2 linked regions of the Aromatoleum petrolei genome follow. The protein of the gene in region 1 interacts with the protein of each later gene in a pairwise test. Links are inferred from orthologs where the notes say so. Each region holds a gene or a part of one and is shown in the gene's direction. Other genes may lie near its edges. The genes, in order: epsG and minD.

Evidence for each region.
Region 2: the proteins of epsG (region 1) and minD interact in binary tests that used the Bacillus subtilis proteins (3 or more experiments, as listed by UniProt). The link is inferred for Aromatoleum petrolei from one-to-one orthologs.

The regions. Positions count from the first base shown.
Region 1 is NZ_CP059560.1:3,713,422-3,725,272, forward strand. What follows is about bases 5,815-8,619. They hold epsG (chain length determinant protein tyrosine kinase EpsG), read left to right. Parts: upstream 5,815-6,684; coding sequence 6,685-7,554; downstream 7,555-8,619. Other genes in these bases: epsF (chain length determinant protein EpsF), read left to right, coding at 5,815-6,680; ToN1_RS16900 (glycosyltransferase family 2 protein), read left to right, coding at 7,558-8,520; ToN1_RS16905 (O-antigen ligase family protein), read left to right, coding at 8,531-8,619. Also shown: ToN1_RS16865 (undecaprenyl-phosphate glucose phosphotransferase), read right to left, coding at 1-966; XrtB/PEP-CTERM-associated polysaccharide biosynthesis outer membrane protein EpsL, read left to right, coding at 1,396-2,574; ToN1_RS16875 (hypothetical protein), read left to right, coding at 2,893-3,351; ToN1_RS16880 (EpsD family peptidyl-prolyl cis-trans isomerase), read left to right, coding at 3,441-4,292; polysaccharide export protein EpsE, read left to right, coding at 4,309-5,160; more of epsF, read left to right, coding at 5,175-5,814; more of ToN1_RS16905, read left to right, coding at 8,620-9,925; ToN1_RS16910 (Atrophin-1 multi-domain protein), read left to right, coding at 9,922-11,358; ToN1_RS16915 (serine acetyltransferase), read left to right, coding at 11,398-11,851. UniProt on the Bacillus subtilis protein: May be involved in the regulation of capsular polysaccharide biosynthesis. Autophosphorylates in vitro. Phosphorylates and activates in vitro two UDP-glucose dehydrogenases, YwqF and TuaD, as well as the DNA-binding proteins Ssb and SsbB.
Region 2 is NZ_CP059560.1:918,037-929,898, forward strand. What follows is about bases 8,775-11,590. They hold minD (septum site-determining protein MinD), read left to right. Parts: upstream 8,775-9,702; coding sequence 9,703-10,479; downstream 10,480-11,590. Other genes in these bases: minC (septum site-determining protein MinC), read left to right, coding at 8,853-9,632; minE (cell division topological specificity factor MinE), read left to right, coding at 10,481-10,741; ToN1_RS04215 (methyl-accepting chemotaxis protein), read right to left, coding at 10,816-11,590. Outside these bases: ToN1_RS04170 (NAD-dependent succinate-semialdehyde dehydrogenase), read right to left, coding at 1-1,160; ToN1_RS04175 (bifunctional acetate--CoA ligase family protein/GNAT family N-acetyltransferase), read left to right, coding at 1,462-4,155; ToN1_RS04180 (D-hexose-6-phosphate mutarotase), read left to right, coding at 4,165-5,013; ToN1_RS04185 (Tex family protein), read left to right, coding at 5,133-7,469; ToN1_RS04190 (ArsC family reductase), read left to right, coding at 7,497-7,865; Hsp33 family molecular chaperone HslO, read left to right, coding at 7,862-8,746; more of ToN1_RS04215, read right to left, coding at 11,591-11,862. UniProt on the Bacillus subtilis protein: ATPase required for the correct placement of the division site. Cell division inhibitors MinC and MinD act in concert to form an inhibitor capable of blocking formation of the polar Z ring septums.

The DNA.
Region 1 (11,851 bases):
CTCGAGGCCGTCGAGGCCGTAGCGGCGCTGCTTGAAGACAACGGGTCCGGGGGAGGAGAGCTTCACGCCGATGGCGACGGCCAGCAGTACGGGGCTCAGCAGCAGCAGAATCAGCAGCGCGAGCACGAAGTCGGAGCCGCGCTTGACGATGTGGTTGAGGCCGGTGAAGGGCGTCTCGCACACGGCGACGACCGCCATGCCGCCGACGTTGTCGACTCGCCCCTGGATCAGGTCGGTGACGAAGATGTCGGGCACGAAGTAGATCGATGCGGTGGTGTCCTTGAGTTCGTCGAGCAGGGCGAGGATGCGCGGTTGCGGGGCCATCGGCAGCGCGAGGTAGATCGCCTCGACCCGGCGCCGCTTGACGAACTCGGCGAGCCCGGCGAGTGGGCCGAGCAGTGGTGCGTCGCCGGTGTCGGGCAGGCGCGCGCGCGGGCGGTCGTCGAAGAAGCCGACGACGCGGGTGCCGAGGTAGGGATGTGCGCGGAACTCGCGCGCGAGTTTCAGTCCGATGTCGTTCACGCCAACGACGACGGCGATGCGCTGGTTGTCGCCGATCGCCAGCCATGCCGGAAGCGCTTGTCGTGCGGCTGCATGGGCGGCGACGAGCGCGATCGGGGTGGCGGAGAGCCAGGCCACGAGCATCGACTGCGGAAAGTAGTGCAGGTAGCCGCTGGCGTAGCCGAAGGCCCCCGTGGCGCCGGCGAACAGCAGCCAGTTGGTTGCGACCTTGCGCACCATCTTGCGCGTGCTTTCATGCAATCCGATATTGCCGGGAAACGTCAGCGCAAAGGAAAGCGCGCCCAGGATCATGTAGGCCGGACTCAGCAGGCGTTCGCCGTGCCATGCCGCGCAGGCATACAGAACCGCGACGACGATCAGCGGATCGATGAATGCCTCGATTGCGCCGCTCAGCGTGAAGTTGCCGCGCAACAGGCTGCCTTGTCTATCCAGGGCTACGAGCATGATTCCGGTAATTGATGTTTGTGCGATGCAGAATGCCACCCGCGGGTACCGGAGCAGTGCCCGGATGACCCGGAAATGGCATGTCGGAGAATCCGGCAGACATCTTACGTAGCACGCTTTCGATTAGGTTCGGTTTTGTAAGAAAAAACTCTCTGTGGAAATGTTTGTGGCTCGCATGGCGCGGAAACAGGGGGCGCCGGTGCGGCGTCGACATAAATTCAATTGTCGAATAGAAAAATGAGTAAAAACAGAATATTAAAGTAGTAAACCATTTTCATTTAATGGATATTGGTTGCCCCGGAATTGCACCTGTCGTGTTCATGCGCGGCGTTTTAATGTGCTTACAAGCTTTTATTTTCGATGATCCGTTTCGACTATCCTGACCCCTGATTAAAGAGGGAGGCGGGATTGCGATCTTCGAGGTCGATCATGTGTGCAATCACTCTGACATCGATATTCCTGCATGACGCTGCGTGCGCCGATGAAGGAGATGCGCTGAATTTCGATGTCAGTCAGTCGATCCGATATGAGAGCAATCTCTTTCGGCTCGCGGACGATGAGCGCGCGCCCGAAAACAAGGCACACGATACGGTGAGCGAAACCGGAGTCGGGCTGAAATTCGATCGCCGCTATGGTCGGCAGCGCCTGCTTGCCGATCTGGATTTGGTGAGTGCTCGCTATGCGATACATGGCGACCTGGACCACGACCGGCCGGACGCGAAACTGGCCTGGGAGTGGGGGCTGGGCGACCGCTGGAGCGGGGAGTTGAGCCACGCCTACCGCGAGACCCTGACCGGCTTCGACGAGACCGGCGGCACGCGGCGCAACATGAATGCCTACGCGCGGACGCATGCGAGTGCCGACTACTGGTGGCATCCCCGCTGGGCCGTGGGGATGGGCTTCGCCCACACGAGAAGCCGTTTCGAGCGCAGCGATGCCGATGTGGCCGAGTTCGACGCGGACACGGTGGATCTGAATCTCACCTACCGGCCACCGACGGGAAATCGCGTGGTGCTGACGCTGCGCGACACGCAGGGTGAGTACTTGAATCGTCCGGAGGTGGCGGGCTCGATCCGCGACTACCGGCAGCAGGAGCTGCGTCTCGGAGGGGAGTGGCGACTGTCAGGAGCAACAAGGCTTTCGGGCTTCATCGGGCGGACCCGTTTGAGCTACCGGCTGGCGCCGGAGCGGGACTTTACGGGAACGATAGGGCGCATCGGGGTCGTCTGGGACGCGACGGTCAAGACGTCGGTGGAGCTGAGCGTGAGGCGCGAGATCGGTGCCCGGCAGGATCTCGCGGCGAACTACGCCGTGACCGAGGCGGTGCGCCTGGCGCCGAAGTGGGCGGTCACCGACAAGGTGACGCTTGGGGCGGGCCTCGAATGGCGCCGGCGCGACTACCGCGGCGACCCGGAGCTGGTTGGTGGCGGCTTGGTGCGCGAGCGACCGGCGGACAACAGCTACCGCTATGGCCTGAATGCGGAGTACCGCCCGCAGCGTGCGCTGAGTTTCGCCTTCGGCTTGCAGCACCAGGTGCGCGAAGGTTCGCGTTCCCTGAGTGGTTACTCGGCGAATACGGCCGACGTTTCCGTGCGTTTCCGCTTTTAATGTGCGAATGCATGAAGCATGCATTTCGATGACGCGTCCAGGGGTGCGAAGAGTGAATGCGCGCACCCGACGGGTGCCAGAGCGCACGACAATGGTGCGAACGTGAAAGTAATTATTTCATGAGCGTTGCAATTGTTTTATGAATTGAAAGCGAGATTTTCATGCATTGACTACGCATGCCGTGGTGGTTATGGTGCATGGCAATATAAATAAGGCATTCGGCACGATTCGGTGAAGAACTGGTTAATCGATCGGATGAGTGGCCGAATGGTGCGGGCGGTCGTGAATTGTCTGCATACCGATGGAGAGGTAATCCCCATGTCCATTCTTGATGGAAAAATGGTATTTCTTTCGGCGTTTCTGATAGGCGCCATTAACGCGGCCAATGCCGGCACCGTGACGCTGTCGGGTGAGGGCGTGACGGTCCGCTACGAGGACAGGGCCGCCGAGCTGACCGGTGCGCCGTCGCTCATTGCGACCGGATTGATGACCTCGCCCGCGAGCGTCGCCGGCGTCCGCTTCGCCGCAGGGGAGCGCGGCACGGGGCTGCAGGCCTTGCCCGGCGCGGCTTCAGCGGGAGGTGTGGGCGTCGGCCGCGTGGCGTCACCGCAGTCCTTTGCCGAAGGCGCGGCCTTGAACTTCTCGCTGGGCGATGCCGCTCAGGGCGAGGGCGGCTTCGATGTGCTGCTGCTGGCCGGGCTGGCGCTTTTTGCCCTGATCGCACGCCAGCGGATTATCGCTCTGTCGCGCGCCAGCCATTCGCCGATATTCCAGTAATTCGATTGCGCATTTGGCGGGCGCATTGCGCCCCGAATTGCCGCGGTGAATGCCGGGTTCTTGATTCGTACCAATAATCGGTAAGGTCGATGTCTTCGACTGCACGTTTCGTATTTCCGGTCGTCTTTGTTTCGGCTTTCCTTCTCAATGCCTGCAGCAAGGGCGAGGCGGAAGGCAAGCCCGCGTTCGAGGTCATTGCGAAAGTGAATGAGCAGGAAATCCAGGCGAATGAACTGAGTTCCGCGCTTGCACGCAGCGCAGCGCAGGGGGTGCCGGAAGGGGCGGCGCTTGAGCGCCTGATCGATCAGGAGTTGATGGTGCAGCGGGCGCGCGAGCGCAGGCTCGATCGCGATCCGCGGGTGCTGCAGTCGTTCGAGGCGGCGCAGCGCGAGATCCTCGCTCGCGCCTACCTGGAACAGGTGACGGAGCAGATCGCGCCGCCGGGCGACGCGGAGATCGCGGCCTTCTACGCGGCGAATCCGGAGCTGTTCGCACGGCGCCGGATCTACAGCCTGCAGGAACTGGAGATCCGCATCCCGGAGGAGCGTTTCGGGGAGCTGGAGCGCCTGAGTGCGCGCGCGGAGGGCCTGCACGAGGTGAAGGAATGGCTCGCCCGCGAGCAGATCGAGTTCCGGCACGCGACGGCGGTGAAGCCGGCCGAGCAGTTGCCGCTGGAGAGCCTGAAGGGCTTCGCACGCATGAAGGACGGGCAGATGGTGCTGAGCCGCACCGGCGCCGGCGCGCTGCTGGTCCATTTGGTGACCTCGCGCGAGCAGCCGCTGGATGAAGCTGCGGCGCGGCCGATGATCGAGCGCTACCTGCTCAACGCGCGCAAGTCCGCGCTGGCGAAGGCCGAGGTGGAACGCCTGCGTGATGGCGCGCGCATCGAGTACGCGCCGGCGGCGCCTGCCGTGCAGCAGGCCGCATCGCCATCCCAATGAACAAGGAAATCCGCTCATGTTGCCGTCGAAAGTGTTCCGAATTCCCTTCCTGATCTGCCTGTTGTGCGTGCATGCGTGGGCCGCGGCCCAGGCGCCCGCGCCCGTGCCAGCGGCGGTGCCGGCGCCGGCAGCGGAGGCCTCGCGCGAGTACGTGCTGGGGGCGGGGGACATCGTGCGCATCAGCGTGTTCCAGAACCCCGACCTGACGACCGAGGGGCGGGTGTCGGAGACCGGCGCGCTGACTTTTCCGCTGATCGGCAGCGTGCCCCTGGGGGGGCGCACGGTTTCGGCCGCCGAGGCCCTGATCGCCGCGCGCCTGCGGGAGGGGGGCTTCGTGCTGCAGCCGCAGGTGACGGTGCTGCCGGTGCAGATCCGCGGCAACCAGGTCGCGGTGCTGGGGCATGTGAACAAGCCGGGCCGGTATCCGCTCGATACCTTCAACGTGCGCGTGACCGACATGCTCGCGAACGCGGGCGGGATCGCCACTGGTGGTGACGACGTGATCGTGCTGGTCGGTACGCGCGACGGCCAGCGCATCCGGCGCGAGCTGGACCTGCCGGCGCTGTTCCAGCGCGGCGATGCGGATGCGGACGTGCTGTTGTCGCCCGGCGACGTGATCTATGCGCGGCGCGCGGACGTGTTTTACATCTACGGCGAGGTGCAGAAGCCCGGCGCCTTCCGTCTCGAACGCAACATGACGGTGATGCAGGCGCTAGCGACCGGCGGTGGACCGACGCTCCGCGGGACGGTGCGCGGCCTGCGCATCCATCGCCGCGACCCGCAGGGCAGTCTCGCGGTGATCGAGCCGTCGCTGGAGGACCGCCTGCGGCCCGACGACATCATCTACGTGAAGGAAAGCCTCTTCTGAGGCGGGGGGCGACCATGAATCCCGGGCAATTCCTGCGTGTCCTGCGCGCCCGCTCCCGGCTGGCGGCGGCGGTGGCGTTCGTCGTCGTCGCGGCGGCGTTTGCGGCGAGCCTGATGCTGCCGCAGAAGTATTCGGCCGAGACGGCGCTGGTCGTCGACGCGAAATCCTCGGACCCGATTGCGGGCGGCACGATACCGTCGCAATTGATGGCGAGCCATATCGCGACCCAGGTCGACATCATCGGCTCGGAGCGCGTCGCGCTGCGCGTCGTCGAACTGGCCGGGCTCGACCGCATGCCGCAGTTCCAGGCGCAGTGGCAGGCGGCGATCGGGGAGGGGAGCGACATCGGCGGCTGGATCGATTCGGCGCTGCGCGCGGCCGGGCTCGGCGGGGTCGAATCCGCGCCGCAGTCCGAGGCGCAGCGGGACGCTGCGCCCGCGCAAACGGGCGACATCCGGGTGTGGATCGCTGCGGTGCTGCGGTCGGGCCTGGAGGTGAAGCCGGCGCGCGAGAGCAACGTGATCCGTATCCGCTATACGGCGTCTCAGCCCGAGTTCGCGGCGATGGTGGCGAATACCTTCGCCCAGGCTTACATGGAGACGGCGCTCGAGCTGAAGGTCGAGCCCGCGCGCCAGTACGCGCAGTGGTTCGACGAGCGCACGCAGGGCCTGCGCGACGAACTGGAGGCGGCGCAGAAGCGGCTGTCGGATTACCAGCAGAAGCACGGCGTCGTCTCGGCCGACGGGCGCCTGGACGTCGAGACGGCGCGGCTGGCCGAGCTGTCGACCCAGCTCGTGCAGGTGCAGGGACAGCGGGCCGACAGCCGCTCGCGCTACAGCCAGGCGGGGTCGGCCGATTCGCTGCCCGAGGTGACGCAGAACCCCTTGATCGCGAGCCTGAAGGCCGACCTGGCGCGCCGCGAGGCGGAGCGCGAGCAGCTCCGCGGCCGGCTGGGGCCGAACCACCCGGAGGTGGGCAAGCTTGCGGCGGTGATCGATTCGCTGCGCCAGCGCGTGGGCGCCGAGACGCAGCGCATCGCCGCTTCGCTGGGTACGTCGAGCCGCATCAGCGCGGCGCGCGAGGCGGAGGTGGCGGCGGCGGTCGAGGCGCAGAAGGCGCGCGTGCTGCAGCTCAAGGCGCATCGCGACCAGATCGCGGTGCTGCAGCGCGACGTCGAGGGCGCGCAGAAGGCCTACGAGCAGGTGGCGGCACGCCTGACGGCGACGAGCCTGGAAAGCCAGAGTCAACAGACCAACGTGGCGGTGCTGACGCCGGCCGCGGCGCCGATGTGGCCGTCGGGCCCGCGCCTGCTGGTCAAGCTGGCGCTGGCGTTGATGGTCGGTGTCGTGCTGGGGGTGGGCAGCGCGGTGCTGATCGAACTGATCGACCGGCGCGTCCGCGGCGAGGACGACCTCGCGGGGCTGCCGGGCATGCCGGTGCTCGGCAGCGTGCCGGGCAGCGATCACCGCGGCCGGGCTTCCCGGGCGCGCGTGATGAGTAGAACCGCAGGAGCTTACTGATCCCATGAATGCACCCATGACCCCTGCGCTCGACCCCGCGGCTGAAGCGCCGATCGGCGCGATCCTGATGGCGGCTGGGCGCCTGCGTGCCGACGAGAACGAACGCATCCTGCGCCTGCAGCGCGACCGGGGGCTGCGCTTCGGCGATGCGGCCGTCGAGTTGGGCCTCGCGAGCGAGCGCGACATCCGCTTCGCGATGGCGCGGCAGTTCGAGTACTCCTGCCTGCAGCCGGGCGAGAGCGCGGTGTCCGCCCGCGTCGTCGCGGCGTTTGATCCGTTCTCGGCCCAGACGGAGGCGCTGCGGGCGCTGCGCAGCCAGCTGATGCTGCGCTGGTTCGATCCGGCGGCCGGACGCAAGACGCTGGCGATCGTCAGCGCCGCACGCGGCGAGGGGCGCTCGTGGATGGCGGCGAACCTCGCGGTCGCCTTCTCGCAGCTGGCCCTGCGCACGCTGGTGATCGACGCCGACCTGCGCCGGCCTTCGCTGCACACCTTGTTCGGGCTGGAGAACGGCAGCGGCCTGTCCGCCCTGCTGCTCGGCCGCGCGCAGCCGGACGCGATCCGGCGCGTGCCGGAGCTGCGCTCGCTCGCGATCCTGCCCGCCGGGGTGATCCCGCCGAATCCGCAGGAGCTGCTGTCGCGCCCGACCCTGAACCGCTTGCTGCAGCAGTACGCGGCGGCTTTCGACGTCGTGATCCTCGACACCGCGGCGGGCGAGCGTTGCGCCGATGGTGTGATGGTCGCGGCGCGCGCGGGCGCGGCCCTGATGGTGGCCCGACGCAACGCCAGCCGCATGACGGCGGTGCGTCGCTACGCGCAGCGCCTGAGCGAGTCGGGCGTAGGCCTGGCCGGGTCCGTGATGAACGGGGATTGAGGCATGAGCAGACTGATCGACGACCCTGAAATTGCCGCGGCCCCACAGGTGCTGCGCCGGCAGCCCGCGCCGCTGGTGAGCGTGGTGATTCCGTCCTACAACCGCGGGCACGCGATCGGGGCGTGCATCGACAGCGTTCTCGCGCAGACGCTGGAGGATTTCGAGATCGTGGTGGTGGACGATGCCTCGACCGACGACACGCGCGCGCGCGTCGCGGCGATCGCCGATCCGCGTGTGCGCTATGTCGCGCATGCGGCCAACCGCGGCGGCGCGGCGGCGCGCAACACCGGCGCGCGGGCGGCGCGGGGGGACTTGATCGCCTTTCTCGACAGCGACGACAGCTGGTCGCCGCGCAAGCTCGAGCGGCAGATCGCCCTGCTCGGCGAGCGCGGGCCGGACTACGGCGTCGCCTACACCTGGTTCATCGGCCGCGACAAGGACGGTCGCGAGGTGTCGCGCTCGGACCACAGCCTCGACGGCAGCGTCGCAGATGCACTGCTGGTGGCGAACTACGTCGGCACCTTCTCCAGCATCGTCGTGCGGCGCGACGTGTTCGAGCGCGTGGGCGGCCTGGACGAGAGCCTCAGGAGCTGCCAGGACTGGGACCTGTCGATCCGCTTGAGCCGCGTGACGAAGATCTGCTGCGTCGAGGACTACCTCGTCGCGTATTTCCACAATGGTGCCGACAGGCATCGCATCTCGTCGAACCCGGCCTCGCTGATCCAGGGGCACCGGCGCATGCTGGAAAAGTTTGGCGACGACGTCGCACGCCTGCCGCGCGACAAGGCGGCGCAGGCACTGAAGGGCTTTCTCGACGTGTTCGCCGGGGCCGGTTCGTTTGCCGACGTCCTGCGGCTCGGGCAGCGCCTTGTCGCGACCACGCGCCGCCCGGGCGGGGCGGTGCTCTGCGCCATCGCCATGGCGCGCGCCGCCAAGCGCCGCATGACGGGGCAGTTCGGGTATTGACGTGGGCGACGTGCTGCAATCACCCCATCCTGTCGCGCTGACCGGCGCTGCGCTGATCCTGGCGCTGGCGGTCGGACTCGCGCTGCCGCTCTATGCGGATGCGATGGCGGAGAGCTATGTGCGCCTGCTGGCCTTGCCGGCGCTGCTGATGCTCGCGATTCTCTTCCTGTACGACCGGCTCATGCTGCTCGCGCTGGTGCTGCTGTTCCGCGCCGCGGGCGACCTGGTGTTCGAGAGCACGCGCGTGTCCCTGGGGGGGATTGCGATCGGCTTCGGCGGGCTGGTGAACGCCTTCGTGATCCTGATCGCGGTATTGCTGGTGGCGGCGCGGCCGGCGCGCTTTCCCCGCCGCATCGCCTCCGCCTGGGCGGCTTTCCTGGCGGTGGCGGCGGTCGGCGTGGGCATGGCGCCGGACCGCGCCGATGCGCTGCGTGGCTATCTCGGGCTGTTGTCCTACTTCGCGGTGTTCGTCAGCGCTTTCCATTTCGTGAAGGACGAGCGCGATTTCAAGGTGTGCGTGAAGCTGGTGCTGCTGTCGTCGCTGCTGCCGGCTGCCTACGGGCTGGCGGAACTGGCCGCGCACGGGCTCGGCGGCGGGCTGGAGGCATTCCGCCTGAAGAGCACCTTCAGCCATCCGAACATCTTCGCCTTCTACCTCACGCTGGTGCTGTCGCTGTCGCTGTACGCGCTGAAGAGCCCGATGGTCGCGCTGTCGCCGCTGCGGCGGGCGCTGCTGACGGCGTACGTGCCGCTCCTGCTGGGGCTGTTGCTGCTGACGCAGACGCGCAGCGCCTGGGTGGCGTGCTTCGCGATCTTCGCGCTGTACGCGCTGATGTTCGAGCGCCGCTATCTGGTCTACCTGCTGCTCGCGCCGGCGCTCGCGCTGCTGGTGCCGGGGGTGCGCGAACGCGTGCTCGACCTGGGCAGCGGCAACGAGATGGTGCAGTACGCCAAGCTCAATTCCTTCGCGTGGCGACTGCAGATCTGGGAGTACGGCCTGCGCTGGATCCGCCCGGAGAACCTGCCGCTGGGCTATGGCCTGGGGGCCTTCAAGTACTTCGCCCCGACCTTCTTCCCTTATTCAGGCGGCGTGAACTTCGGCGCGCACAACATCTACGTGCAGATCCTGTTCGAACTGGGCGCGCTCGGCCTCGCGGCCTTCGCCTGGCTGTTCGCGCGCCTGTTCGCGACGCTGCGGCGTATGGCCGCCGCCGACCGGCTGGGCGCATTCGTCGCGCTCGCGCTGGTCGTCGAGTACCTGATCATTTCCGCGTCGGACAACGTCCTCGCCTACCTCGCCTTCAACTGGTACGTGTGGTTCGTGCTCGGGGCCGCCTGCGCGGTGGTGATGAGTCGCGCCGCGCCGGACGAGGGGGCGACGCGCACCCATGGAGGCACCGCATGACCGACAACATCCACAAGCAGGCGGCCGCACGCGGCCTTCGCCCAGCATGGCTGATCGCCTGCGGGGCCGCTCTGGCACTCGCCGGCGCCGGGGCGGCGGCCCAGAACGGCACGGTGTGGGGCAGCTACGAGACCCCGTTCGCGGCGAGCTCGCCATGGAACAGCCGGCCCGTGAACCCGACCTTCGGCGAATTCGTGATCCCGAAGTCGGACTATTACCCGTCGATCGCCGAAGGCGCGTGGTCCACCGGCGTGTTCCCCGCGGGCAGCGGCGACGCGCCGGTGACCGTGGTCGGGCTGCCCAACAGCAAGGGTGTGTGGGATCCGGATGCGGGCGTCTATCGCACGGTCGACATTCCGCGCTGGCCCGAAGGGGTGATCCCGGCGAGCGCCGCGGATGGCCACGCGGACATCGTCGACCCGCTCGCCGGCATCGTCCATTCCTTCTACAAGCTGCGCCAGTCCGAAGGCCAGTGGATGGCCGCGCAGTATGCGTGGACGCGCCTCGACGGGCGCGGCTGGGGCGATCCCGCGCATTACTTCCAGGGGGCGCGGGCCGCGGCGGTGCCGACCTCCGGCGGTCTGATGCGCAAGCACGAGATCGACGACGGCCGGCCGCTGTATCGCCACGCGCTGGCGATGTCGCTCACCTACAACGCGCTGTCGGCGAATCCGACCTACGTCTTCCCGGCGACTTCGGCCGACCGTGACGCGGCGAGCACCAACACCGGGCAGATCCCCGAGGGCGCGCTCGTGATGCTGCCGCCCGAGTTCGATGTCGCAACCATCCGCACGCCGGCCGTACGCAAGGTCGCCGAGACGCTGAAGACCTATGGCGCCTATGTCGTGGACCGCAATCGCGGCACGCCCTACGTGATCTACGTCGAGAACGGTTCGGGCTTCAACCTGCACCGCGGCGGCTGGAACGCCGTGGCGGCATCCGATCTGGACCGCATCCGCCAGGGGCTGCGGCAGGTCGTCGCGGTCGATGGTTGGGTCGATGGCGACGACCGGCCGATCGAGCCGGAACGCAACCTCAACCTGCTGTCGATGCGCGGTCCGTGGTCCCGCCAGAGCGGCACGGTGTCCGGCAATTTCGAGACCTGGGCGCAGGCGCTGGTGTTCGCGCCCGCAGCAGCGTCCACGGTGATGGTGAACAGCAGCGGGCGCAGCCTGCATCCGGTTGCATGGGCAATCCCGGCTGCGGGCCAGGCCTATCGCCTGCGTGCGATCGCAACCGGCGGAGCGCGCCTGCGCCTGCAACTGCGCGACAAGGCGAGCGGCGCGACGCTGTTCGACAGCAAGGAGTTGAACAACGACGAGGTGGCCGATTTCGTCTGGCCCGGGGGTGCCGTGACGCCCGTGGTGACGGCGATCGCCGGCGCCGGCGGCGCTTCGACGGTGCGCGGCGAACTGCTGAGGACCGGCGAATGAGCGCGCCGGTGAATGTCATTCGTGGCGCAGGAGGTGCGCATGCGGCGTGATCCAGAGTGGGCCGCGGACCTGCGCCGTTACGGGGTGAGCCGCCCCTTCCTGAAGGAACAGTCGATCTGGGCGGTCGCCGTGTATCGCTTCGGCCGGCGGGTCGACGCGCGGCGCGAGGGTGTCGCGAAGCGGCTGCTGAGCGCGGGTTACTGGCTGGCATTCCGGCTGGTCGAGACCGTGGTCGGCGTGAGCCTGCCCAAGGGTGCGCGCATCGGCGGCGGCCTGCGGATCTGGCATTTCGGCGGCGTCTTCGTGCATCCGGGCGCGGTCATCGGGCGCAACTGCACGCTGCGCCAGGGCGTGACGATCGGCAATCGCCGTGAGGGCGGCCCCGCGCCGGTGATCGGCGACGAGGTCGAGTTCGGCGCCTACGCGCAGGTGCTGGGCGGCGTGCGCATCGGCAATGGATGCCGCATCGGCGCGCTGTCGGTGGTGCTGTGCG
Region 2 (11,862 bases), 2.8 Mb from region 1 along the record:
TCCTCCCGCGCGACCCGCATCGCCGGCGTCACGTCGGCCAGCACGGTCGGCTCGAAGAAGGACCCACCCAGCGAGTGGCGCCGCCCGCCGGTCATGATGCGCGCCCCCTTCTGCACCGCATCCGCAATGTGGCTCTCGACCTTGACCACCGCCGCATCGTCGATCAGCGGGCCGATGTTCACCCCCGAGGCAGTCCCGGGGCCGACGCGCAGCCCTTTCACGGCCTCGGCAAGGCGCTCGGCGAAGCGGTCGTAGATGCCCGACTGCACCAGCAGGCGGTTCGCGCACACGCAGGTCTGGCCCGCGTTGCGGTACTTCGACCCCATTGCGCCCTCCACCGCGGCATCGAGGTCCGCATCGTCGAACACGATGAAGGGCGCATTGCCACCGAGTTCCAGCGACAGCTTCTTCAGGGTCGGCGCACACTGTCCCATCAGCAGGCGGCCCACCTCGGTGGAACCCGTGAAGGACAGCTTGCGCACGACCGGGCTGGACGTCAGCTCCCCGCCGATCGCGACCGGATCGCCGGTGACGACGTTGAAAACCCCCTTCGGGAAGCCCGCCTGCTCCGCGAGCGCCATCAGCGCCAGCGCGGTGAGCGGCGTCTGCTCCGCGGGCTTCACGATCACCGTGCAGCCCGCTGCAAACGCAGGCGCGACCTTGCGCGTGATCATCGCCGCGGGAAAATTCCACGGCGTGATCGCAGCGCACACACCCACCGGCTGACGGATTGCCAGCAGGCGGCGATCCTGACCCACGGTCGGGATCACGTCACCCATCGTGCGTTTCGCCTCCTCGGCGAACCATTCGACGAAGGAGGCGGCATACGTGACTTCGCCCTTCGCCTCCGCCAGCGGCTTGCCCTGCTCGGCGGTCATGATCGCCGCCAGCTCGTCGGCCGCGTCGAGAATCAGCGCGAACCAGCGCCGCAGCAGCGCCGCACGCTCCTTCGCCAATGTGCGGCGCCACGCGGGCAGCACCGCATTCGCCGCCGCGATCGCGCGCGCCGTCTCCGCCGCCCCCATGTCGGGGACGTGCGCGATCGTTTCACCGGTGGCCGGATTGCGGACGGCGAAGGTCGCGCCCGAATCGGCGTCGGACCAGCTGCCGTCGATGTATGCCTGCTGGCGGAAATTGGGGTAGTCGGCGAGTGTCTTCATGATGGGGAAATGTGTCGATGTTGGCGCGAATGCCGCGGGAACGTAGATTCTAGTCGCGCCACCACGCCTGCGCACGGGAGCGCACGGCAGCGCCCGCCCCGCCACCTGCACGGGTTGCGGTTGATACGGACCCGATCTCGTTACCGTTTATGTCACAATAAGATTTGTGCACTGCGGTAAACTTGAGTTTCACCAATGGTGAACCAGACTGCATCACCACGGACACGATTCACGCGGCATGGCCGCCAACGCCCCCCGATCGGGCGAGGCCACTGACGAACCTGGATCCAGGCAAATGACAATGAAAGAAAAGCACTACCTCAGCCCGCTGCTCGAACCCAAATCGGTAGGGGTCATCGGCGCCAGCGAACGCGAGAACTCGATCGGCCACGTGGTCGTGCGCAACATGCTCGACGCGGGGTTCCGCGGGCGCCTGTTCGCGATCAATCCCAAGCACGAATCCGTGCTTGGCGTCCCCTGCCACAAGACCGTCGAAGACGTGCCGCATCGCCTCGACCTCGCCGTCATCGCCGTGCCGGCGGAAAAGGTTCTGACCGTGGTCGAAAGCTGCGGCCGCGCCGGGGTCAAGGCGATCATCATCCTGTCGGCGGGGTTTTCGGAAAGCGGCCCGCGCGGCGCCACGCTCGAGCGCCACGTCGTCGAGGCCGCCCGCCGCTACCGCATCCGCCTGCTCGGCCCCAACTGCCTGGGCATCATGCGCCCCGAACTGGGCCTCAACGCGACCTTTGCGCACGTCAGCGCCTTGAAGGGCACCATCGGCCTGATCTCCCAGTCGGGCGCGCTCGTCACCTCCATTCTCGACTGGGCCAAACCGAGCAACATCGGCTTCTCCACCGTCGTCTCGCTCGGCTCGTCGAGCGACGTCGATTTCGGCGAAATCCTCGAATTCATGATCTCGGACCCGCGCACCGAGAGCATCATCATGTACGTCGAAGGCATCCGCGACGCACGTCGCTTCATGAGCGCGCTGCGCGGCGCGGCCCGCGTGAAGCCGGTGCTGCTGATCAAGGTCGGTCGTCATCCCCAGGGCGCGCGCGCAATCCGCCTGCACTCCGGCTCGGTGAGCGGCGACGACGCCGTGTTCGACGCCGCACTGCGCCGCGCCGGCGTGATCCGCCTGTACAACATGGGCCAGCTCTTCGCCGCGGCGAACGCGCTGTTCGCGCACTTCCGCCCGCGCGGCAACCGTCTCGCCATCATCACCAACGGCGGCGGACCGGGTGTCATGGCCGTCGACCGCGCCGCGGATCTCAACATTCCGCTATCCGAATTCTCCGAAGCGACGATGGAGAAGCTCAATGCGATCCTGCCGCACGGCTGGTCGCGCGCCAATCCGATCGACATGCTCGGCGACGCCGACGTCGAGCGCTACCAGAAGACCGTGCAGGCCGTGCTCGAAGGCCAGAACGTCGACGGCGTGCTGGTGATGCTCACGCCGCAGGCGATCACCGACCCCACCGCCGTCGCCCAAGCCATCGTCGAGGTGGAAAAGACCGCGGACAAGCCGGTCGTCACGTGCTGGATGGGCGATGAGCTCGTGCGCGAAGGGCGCAAGGCCTTCGAAGCCGCCGGCATTCCCACCTTCCGCTCGCCCGAACCGGCCGTCGAGCTCTTCAGCCACCTGTCGGCGTACTACCGCAACCAGAAGCTGCTGATGCAGACCCCGGCCTCGTTGTCGCACCTGAAGCCGCCGAGCATCGAGAGCGCACGCCTCGTCATCGAGACCGCGCTGGCCGAGCGCCGCAATGTGCTCAACGAGATGGAATCCAAGGCGCTGCTCGCCGCCTTCCGCATCCCCATCGCGCAAACCGTCGTCGCGCGCTCCGCGACTGAGGCGATGGTACTGGCCGAAGAGATCGGCCTGCCCGTCGTCATGAAGATCGACTCGCCGTCGATCATCCACAAGGCCGATTCGGGCGGGGTGCGCCTCAACCTCGGCAGCCTCGCCGCGGTACGTACCGCCTACCAGGAAATCCTCGAAGACGTCCGCCGCAACAAGCCCGATGCGGCGATCAACGGCGTCGCGATCGAGCCCATGATCATGAAGCGCAACGGCCGCGAGCTGGTCGTCGGCGTGCGCCGCGATCCCGTCTTCGGACCGGTGATCACCTTCGGCGAGGGCGGCAACCGCGTCGAAGCCAACAAGGATCTCGCCGTCGCGCTGCCGCCGCTGAACAACTACCTCGTGCACGACCTCATCAAGTCGTCGCGCGTCGCCAGCCTGCTCGGCGAATTCCGTACCATGCCGCCCGTGAACATGGAGGCGCTGGAATTCGTGCTGCTGCGCGTCTCCGAAATGGTCTGCGAGCTGCCGTGGATCACGACACTGGAGATCAATCCCCTCATCGTGGACGAACACGGCGCCGTCGCCGTGGACGCGCGCGTCACGGTCGAGAACGTCTCGCCCTCGGTGGACCGCTACGCCCATATGGCGATCCACCCCTACCCCTCGCAGCTCACCAGCACCTGGACCCAGCCCGAGGGTACCGTCGTCACGATCCGCCCGATCAAGCCCGAGGACGCCGAACTGGAAGTCGAGTTCGTGCGCAAGCTGTCGTCCGAGTCCAAGTACTACCGCTTCATGAACACCATGCGCGAACTGCCGCCCGCGATGGTCGCGCGCCTCACGCAGATCGACTACGACCGCGAGATGGCCTTCCTCGCGACGATCCCCGGCGAGGATGGCGTGGCCGAGGTCGAGGTCGGCGTGTGCCGCTATGCGGTCAATCCCGACGGCGAATCCTGCGAGTTCGCGGTCGTCGTCGCCGACGACTGGCAACACCGCGGCCTTGCACGCAAGCTGATGGGCGTGCTGATCGACACCGCGCGCAACAAGGGCCTGCTCTACATGAACGGCGTCTTCCTCGCCAACAACGAGCGCATGCTCAAGTTCGTGCAGGGCCTCGGCTTCGTGCTCTCGAGCGACCCCGAGGACAGCACCGTCAAGCTCGGCGTGCTCGCGCTGCAGGACTGAAGGCCCACAATGCCCGCAAACATCGAAACCATCGACTTCCACGACCAGCCCGCAATTGCGCTCACGACGCAGGCGGGCGCCCGGGCCATCGTGTCGATTTTCGGCGCACAGGTCCTGTCGTGGATCCCCGCCGGCGGCCAGGAGCGTCTCTACCTCAGCCCCTCCGCCATCTACGACGGCAGCACCGCCATCCGCGGCGGCATCCCGGTGTGCTTCCCGCAGTTCGCCGGACTCGGCAAGCTCCCGAAGCACGGCATCCTGCGCACCCACCCCTGGGTGGTGGCCGAGCAGCGCACCGGTGACGACTTCGCGCTGGTGACGCTCCGCTTCGTCGAGACCGACGACACCTGGGCGATCTGGCCGAAGAATTTCGTCGCCGAACTCACCGTGGTGGTCGAGGGCGAGCGCCTCGACGTCGAATTCGAGGTCGAGAACACCGGCCACGCCCCCTTCGCCTTCACCGCCGCGCTGCACACCTACCTGCGCGTGCATGAGGTCGAGAACGCCCGCCTCGAAGGCCTCTACGGCCATGAATACCGCGACTCCGCCGATCACGACCGCATCAAGCGCGATTCGGGCGACGTCGTGGTCGTCGAGAACGAGACCGACCGCGTCTACCACGACGTCAAGCGCCCGCTGCTGCTGCGTGACGGCAGCCGCAGCCTGGGGATCAACGCCGAAGGCTTCCCCGACGTCGTCGTGTGGAACCCGTGGGAAGAACGCTGCGCCGCGCTCGCCGACATGCCCGCCAACGGCTTCCGCTACATGCTGTGCGTCGAGGCTGCCGCCGCGCGCCAGCGCATCGAACTCGACGCCGGCGAAAACTGGGTCGGGCGCCAGAGCCTGATCGCGCTCTGACGCGACAATTCCTGCAACCGGGCGGCGCTTGCGTAGGCCCGCCCGCCTGTTGCACCATCGCCCCCCTCGATACCCCTTTCCAGACAGACGGCGCTACCCGCGCACGCCAGCCACAACCCATGCTTCCCCCGATCGAACACCGCATCGCCGCCGAACTTGCCGCCCAGCCCCGTCAGGTCGTCGCTGCCATCCAGCTCCTCGACGAAGGCGCCACCGTGCCCTTCATCGCCCGCTACCGCAAGGAAGTCACGGGTGGCCTCGACGACACCCAACTGCGCAACCTGGAAGAGCGCCTCGGCTACCTGCGCGAGCTCGAGGATCGCCGCGCCGCCGTGGTCGCATCGATCACCGAGCAGGGCAAGATGACCGACGCGCTGGCCGCCGAGATCGCCTCCGCCGAGACCAAGCAGCGCCTCGAAGACCTGTACCTCCCGTACAAGCAGAAGCGCCGCACCAAGGCCCAGATCGCCCGCGAGGCCGGCATCGAGCCCCTCGCACTGGCCTTGCTGGAAGACCCGAACCTCGTCCCGGAAACGGAAGCCGAACGCTATTTCAATGCGGAAGCCGGCTTCGCCGACGTCAAGAGCGTGCTCGACGGCGCGCGCCAGATCCTCATCGAACGCTTCGCCGAGGACGCCGAACTGCTCGGCACCCTGCGTACCTGGCTGCAGGAGAACGGCCAGGTCAGCTCGACGGTGATCGAAGGCAAGGAGACGGAAGGCGCGAAATTCCGCGACTGGTTCGACTTCCGCGAGCCCATCGCGACGATGCCCTCTCACCGCGCGCTCGCATTGCTCCGCGGCCGCAACGAAGGCATGCTGCGCCTCGCGCTCACCGTCGACCAGCCCGACCCCGACGCCCCCCACCCGTGCGAAGGCCGCATCGCCGCGCGCTTCGCCATCCGCGATCAGGGCCGCCCGGCCGACCGCTGGCTGCGCGACAGCGTGCGCTGGGCGTGGAACGTGAAGATCTCGCTGCACCTCGAACTCGAACTGATGAACGTGCTGCGCGAGCGCGCCGAAGAGGAAGCGATCCGCGTGTTCGCCCGCAACCTCAAGGACCTGCTGCTCGCCGCCCCGGCCGGGGCGCGCTGCACGATGGGCCTCGACCCCGGCATCCGTACCGGCGTCAAGATCGCCGTCATCGACCGCACCGGCAAGCTCGTCGACACCGCGACGATCTACCCCTTCGAGCCGCGCCGCGACCGCGAAGGCTCGCTCGCAACGCTTGCCGCGCTGGCGAAGAAGCACGCCGTAGACTTGGTCGCGATCGGCAACGGCACCGCCTCGCGCGAAACCGACAAGCTCGTCGCCGACCTGATGGACGCCCTGCCGCAACTGCGCCTCACCCGCGTCACGGTGTCCGAAGCCGGCGCGTCCGTGTACTCGGCCTCCGAGCTCGCCGCACGCGAGTTCCCCGAACTCGACGTGTCGCTGCGCGGTGCCGTGTCGATCGCCCGCCGCCTGCAGGATCCCCTCGCCGAGCTCGTCAAGATCGACCCGAAGTCGATCGGCGTCGGCCAGTACCAACACGACGTCAATCAGTCGCGCCTTGCCAAGAGCCTCGACGCAGTCGTCGAGGACTGCGTAAACGCCGTCGGCGTCGACGTGAACACCGCCTCGGCGGCGCTGCTGGCGCGCATCTCCGGCCTCAACGCCACGCTCGCCGGCAACATTGTCGAGCACCGCGACGCCAACGGCCCCTTCCCCAACCGCGACGCTCTGAAGAAGGTGCCGCGCCTCGGCCCCAAGACCTTCGAACAGGCCGCCGGCTTCCTGCGCATCCCCAACGGCGACAACCCGCTCGACGCCTCCTCCGTCCACCCCGAAGCCTACCCGGTGGTGGAACGCATCCTCGCCAAGGTCAGCAAGAACGTGCGCGAGCTGATGGGCAACGCGAGCTTCCTCAAGACCCTGCGCCCGGTCGAATTCACCGACGAGCGTTTCGGCCTGCCGACCGTGCAGGACATCGTCGCCGAACTGGAAAAACCCGGCCGCGATCCGCGCCCCGAGTTCCGCACCGCGTCGTTCCGCGACGGCGTCGAGACGCTCAAGGACCTCGCGCCGGGCATGATGCTCGAAGGCGTCGTGACCAACGTCACCAACTTCGGCGCCTTCGTCGACATCGGCGTGCATCAGGACGGCCTCGTGCATATCTCCGCGCTGTCGGAGCGCTTCGTGAAGGATCCGCACAGCGTCGTGAAGGCCGGCCAGGTCGTGAAGGTCAAGGTGCTGGAAGTCGATCTCCCGCGCAACCGCATTGCGCTGACGATGCGCATGAGCGACGAACCGGCTGCACCCCGTCCGGCCGGCAGCGCGCGTGACAACGCCCCGCGCGGTCGCAGCGACAGCCCGCGGCAGGATCGCAACGCCCCGCGCGCCCCATCGCGCAGCAACGACCGCCCCGCCGCCGGCGGCGCGATGGCCGACGCGCTCGCGCGCGCGCTGCGCAAGTAAGCGCGCCACGCGGATGGACGCATGACGATGAGCACGACGATCTACGGCATCAAGAACTGCGACACGATGAAAAAGGCATTCACCTGGCTCGACACACAGGGTATCGCCTACACTTTCCACGACTACCGCAAGTCCGGCATTTCTCCCGATACGCTCGCACGCTGGTGCGACCGCCTTGGCTGGGAGGCGCTCGTCAACAAGCGCGGGACGACCTGGCGCAAACTCGATCCCGCGCAGCAGGACATCGCCTCCGCCGCCGACGCGATCGCGCTGATGGCTGCGCACACCAGCGTCATCCGCCGGCCGGTAGTCGAAACCGCGTCGGGCGAGATCGTCGCCGGATTCGACCCCGAACACCTCGCGGCGCTGTTCGCCCGGGAAGGAGCCCGTCCATGAAGGACCACAAGAGCTACGTGCGCCGTTTCCTCCTTGAGGATCTCGACATCCGCGGCGCCGTCGTGCGCCTGGACGACGTCTGGCAGGCGCTCCAGACGGGGCGCGACTACCCGCGCAATGTCGGCACCCTCCTCGGAGAGATGAGCGCCGTGTCGGCCCTCATCGCCGGCAACCTCAAGCAGGCGGGCCGCCTCACCTTCCAGGTGCAGGGACACGGCCCGGTGCGGCTGATGGTCATCGACTGCAATGAAGCTCTCAACCTGCGCGGCTTCGCAGCCTTCGACGAGCACGTTCCGGAAGGCGATCGCCTGTCGGAACTGGTCGGCGACGGCGTGCTGCAGCTCACCCTGGACGTGGAAGGCATGGACCAGCCTTACCAGAGCCTCGTCCCGCTCGAGGGCAACAGCATCGCCGCGGTGTTCGAGCATTACCTGCAGCAATCCGAACAGCAGCCGGCGGGCCTGTGGCTCGCATGCAACAAGGATGCCGCGGCCGCGCTGTTCCTGCAGAAGCTCCCCGGCGCCGACGAGCGCGACGAGGACGGCTGGTCGCGCGCGCACCAGTTCGCCCAGACCGTCACGCGCGAGGAACTCCTCGCGCTCGAACCCGAGATCCTGCTCGGCCGCCTGTTCGCCGAGGAAACCGTGCGCCTGTATGACGCCCGCCCGGTGCTCCACGATTTCCCGCCCGACCGCGACAAGATCATCGCGATGCTGCGCTCACTGGGCGAAAGCGAGGTGCGTCGCATCTACGCCGAGCATGGCGAGCTGATCGTGCGCGACGACCTGTCGAACCACGAGTACCGCTTCGAACCCGAAGAAATCGACGAATTCTTCAAGTCCGGACCGGGCGGCATCGAACCGCCCCCGACCCTGCACTGATGCGCGGCGCCGCACTCTTCCGGCGCATGACATCATGCACCGGAAGAGCCTTGCCCGAATCCCCAGTCGTCAGTAGACTTTGAGGTTTTTCGGCCTCTTCGCACCCATGTCCGCACCCAACGCCGCCCGTTCGATCGAGTTCCGCAACGCGACGCTCGGCGCCACCATCGCGGTCTTGCGCGAAACCGAACCGGCACGGCTCGCCGACGCCCTGCACCTGATGCTCGGCGGCATGCCCGATTTCTTCAACGGAGAGGCGGCAGTGCTGGATTTCTCCGGCGTGAGCTCGCATCCCGAACGCATCGATTGGATCGGTCTCGCGAGCCTGTTCCGCCGCTATCGGCTGCAGCCCGTCGGCGTGCGCAGCCTGCCCGAGGACCTCGCTGCATCGGCCCGTCAGGCCGGCCTCGCGATCCTCGACGGCGCCGAACTCCGGGAACGCCAGGGTGGCGCCGCGCCGGCACCGCAGGCCCGACCGGAACCCGCCCCCGCGGCTCAGCCCGCTCCGGCTCCGGCCGCGCCCCCAGCTCTGGGCGCGAACACTCTCTACATCGACCGTCCGCTGCGTTCCGGCCAGCAGGTGTATGCCCGCGGCGGCGACCTCGTGCTCCTCGCCGGCGTCAGCAACGGCTCCGAAGTCATCGCCGACGGCAGCATCCACTGCTACGGCCCGCTGCGCGGCCGCGCACTGGCCGGCGCGCAGGGCAACGCCGAAGCCCGCATCGTCACCACCAATTTCGGTCCCGAGCTGGTGTCGATCGCGGGCATCTACCGCACCTTCGAGCAGGGCATTCCCGCCGCCGTCGCGGGCCGGCCGACGCTCGTGCGTCTCACGGCCGACGACAACGAACAGAAACTTGACATCGCATCGCTGCAGCTCGGTTGAGCGCAGTCCAAACTCTCAGGAAGGACATACCGTGACTCGTGTCGTCGTCGTAACTTCGGGCAAGGGTGGCGTGGGCAAGACCACCACCAGCGCTGCGTTTTCCTCCGGCCTCGCCCTACGCGGCTTCAAGACGGCCGTCATCGACTTCGACGTCGGCCTGCGCAACCTCGACCTGATCATGGGCTGCGAGCGTCGCGTCGTGTATGACCTCATCAACGTCATCAACGGCGACGCCAAGCTCAACCAGGCGCTCATCAAGGACAGGCACTGCGACAACCTCTTCGTGCTGCCCGCCTCGCAGACGCGCGACAAGGATGCGCTGACCGAGGAAGGCGTCGAGAAGGTGATCCGCGACCTTGAGCACATGGGGTTCGACTACATCGTGTGCGACTCACCCGCCGGCATCGAACGCGGCGCGGTGCTCGCGCTGACCTTCGCCGACGAGGCCATCGTCACGACCAACCCCGAGGTTTCCTCGGTGCGCGACTCCGACCGCATCCTCGGCATCCTGCAGTCCAAGTCCCGCCGCGCCGAGGAAGGCAAGGAGCCGGTCAAGGAGCACCTGCTCGTCACCCGCTACTCGCCCAAGCGCGTCGAGGAAGGCGAAATGCTGTCGTACAAGGACGTGCAGGAACTGCTGCGCGTGCCGCTGATCGGCGTGATCCCCGAGTCGGAGTCCGTCCTTCAGGCCTCGAACCAGGGCACGCCTGCGATCCACCTCAAGGGAACCGACGTTTCCGAAGCCTACACCGACGTGGTCGCCCGCTTCCTCGGCGAAACCCGCGAGCTGCGCTTCGTGAATTACGAAAAGCCGGGCCTCATCAAGCGCCTGTTCGGAGGCAAGTAAGATGTCCTTCCTTGCCCGCCTCTTCGGCGAAAAGAAGAAGACGGCGGAGATCGCCAAGAACCGCCTGTCGCTGCTGATCGCACACGAGCGCAGCGGCGACGCGGCCAAGGCCGACTTCCTGCCCGCACTGCAGCGTGAACTGATCGAGGTGATCTCGAAGTACGTCGCGGTCAATCCGGACGACATCAAGGTGCACCTCGACAAGCAGGACAACTACGAAGTCCTGGAAGTCAATATCGTCCTGCCCGAACAGGCACGCTGACCCTCGGGGAGGGCCTCAGACACGGTGGGCGCGGATGAATCCGCGCCCACCTGGCCTTGCTCCGTTGATTCCGGTCAGGAGCCGGCCAGCAGCGCCTCTGCCGGCATGCCGACGCGCACGTTGCCCCACAGCCGGCCGCCGATCATAATCGGCATCGATATGTCGCACAGGATCTCGCCGGTATCGCGCATGAACGTCTGCAGCAGCAGCGGTTCGGTGTTCTTCGCCCCGCGCAGTTCCGCCACTCCCTCGAACTTGCGGCAAGTGCGGTTGCCGACCAGGTCCACCTCCCTGTTTCCGGTCAGCGGCTTCGAATACTTGAGGTTGTGTCCCGACAGATAGCTGTCGACATTCAGCCCTACGGCATAGGTGCAGCCCGGAATCGCCGCGAGGCATTCGTCGAGCAACTTCTGGCAGCGACGCGTGTACTCGTCGCCCCACGACACCTTGAACTTCTGCGGGTAGGTGTCCGGAATCGGCTGGTAGCGCCTGTCGAACACGTCGAAACGGTTGTTCTTCATGTCCTCGAGCTGGGCCTGGACACGATCGCGGAAAATCCGCGCCTGCTCAACGGCGTGATCGAATTCGCCCTTGCCGATCTTGAAGCGCGACACCAGTTCCTGCACCGATTCGGTCGCGCGGGCGAGCTTGTGCGTGCAGGCCTCGGACTCCTCCATGTGGCCTGCCACCGTGCCGGACAGATCGTGAATCGCGGTCACGTTGTCATGGACCTGGGCATTGGTCGCCGATAGCTGCTCCATCGCCGCCGCGATCTGCAGCAGTTGCTCGCCGGTCGTTTCGAACTCGCCGACCATGAACTGGAACTGCGTCGCCGAGCGGGCGACAACCTCACGCGCCTGCAGCACGTCGGCATTGATGACCTCGTTCTCCGCCCGCGTCGTCATCACCCGGCCGATCATGCCGTCGATGTTGCCGGTGATCTCCTCGGCCGCGGTATTCACACGCTCGGCCAGTTTGCGGACCTCGTCCGCGACGACCGCGAAGCCGCGCCCCGCCTCGCCCGCGCGCGCCGCCTCGATCGCCGCGTTGAGCGCAAGGAGGTTGGTCTGATCGGCGATCTCGCGGATCAGCTTGGCGATCTGCTTGACGCTTTCGGAGCG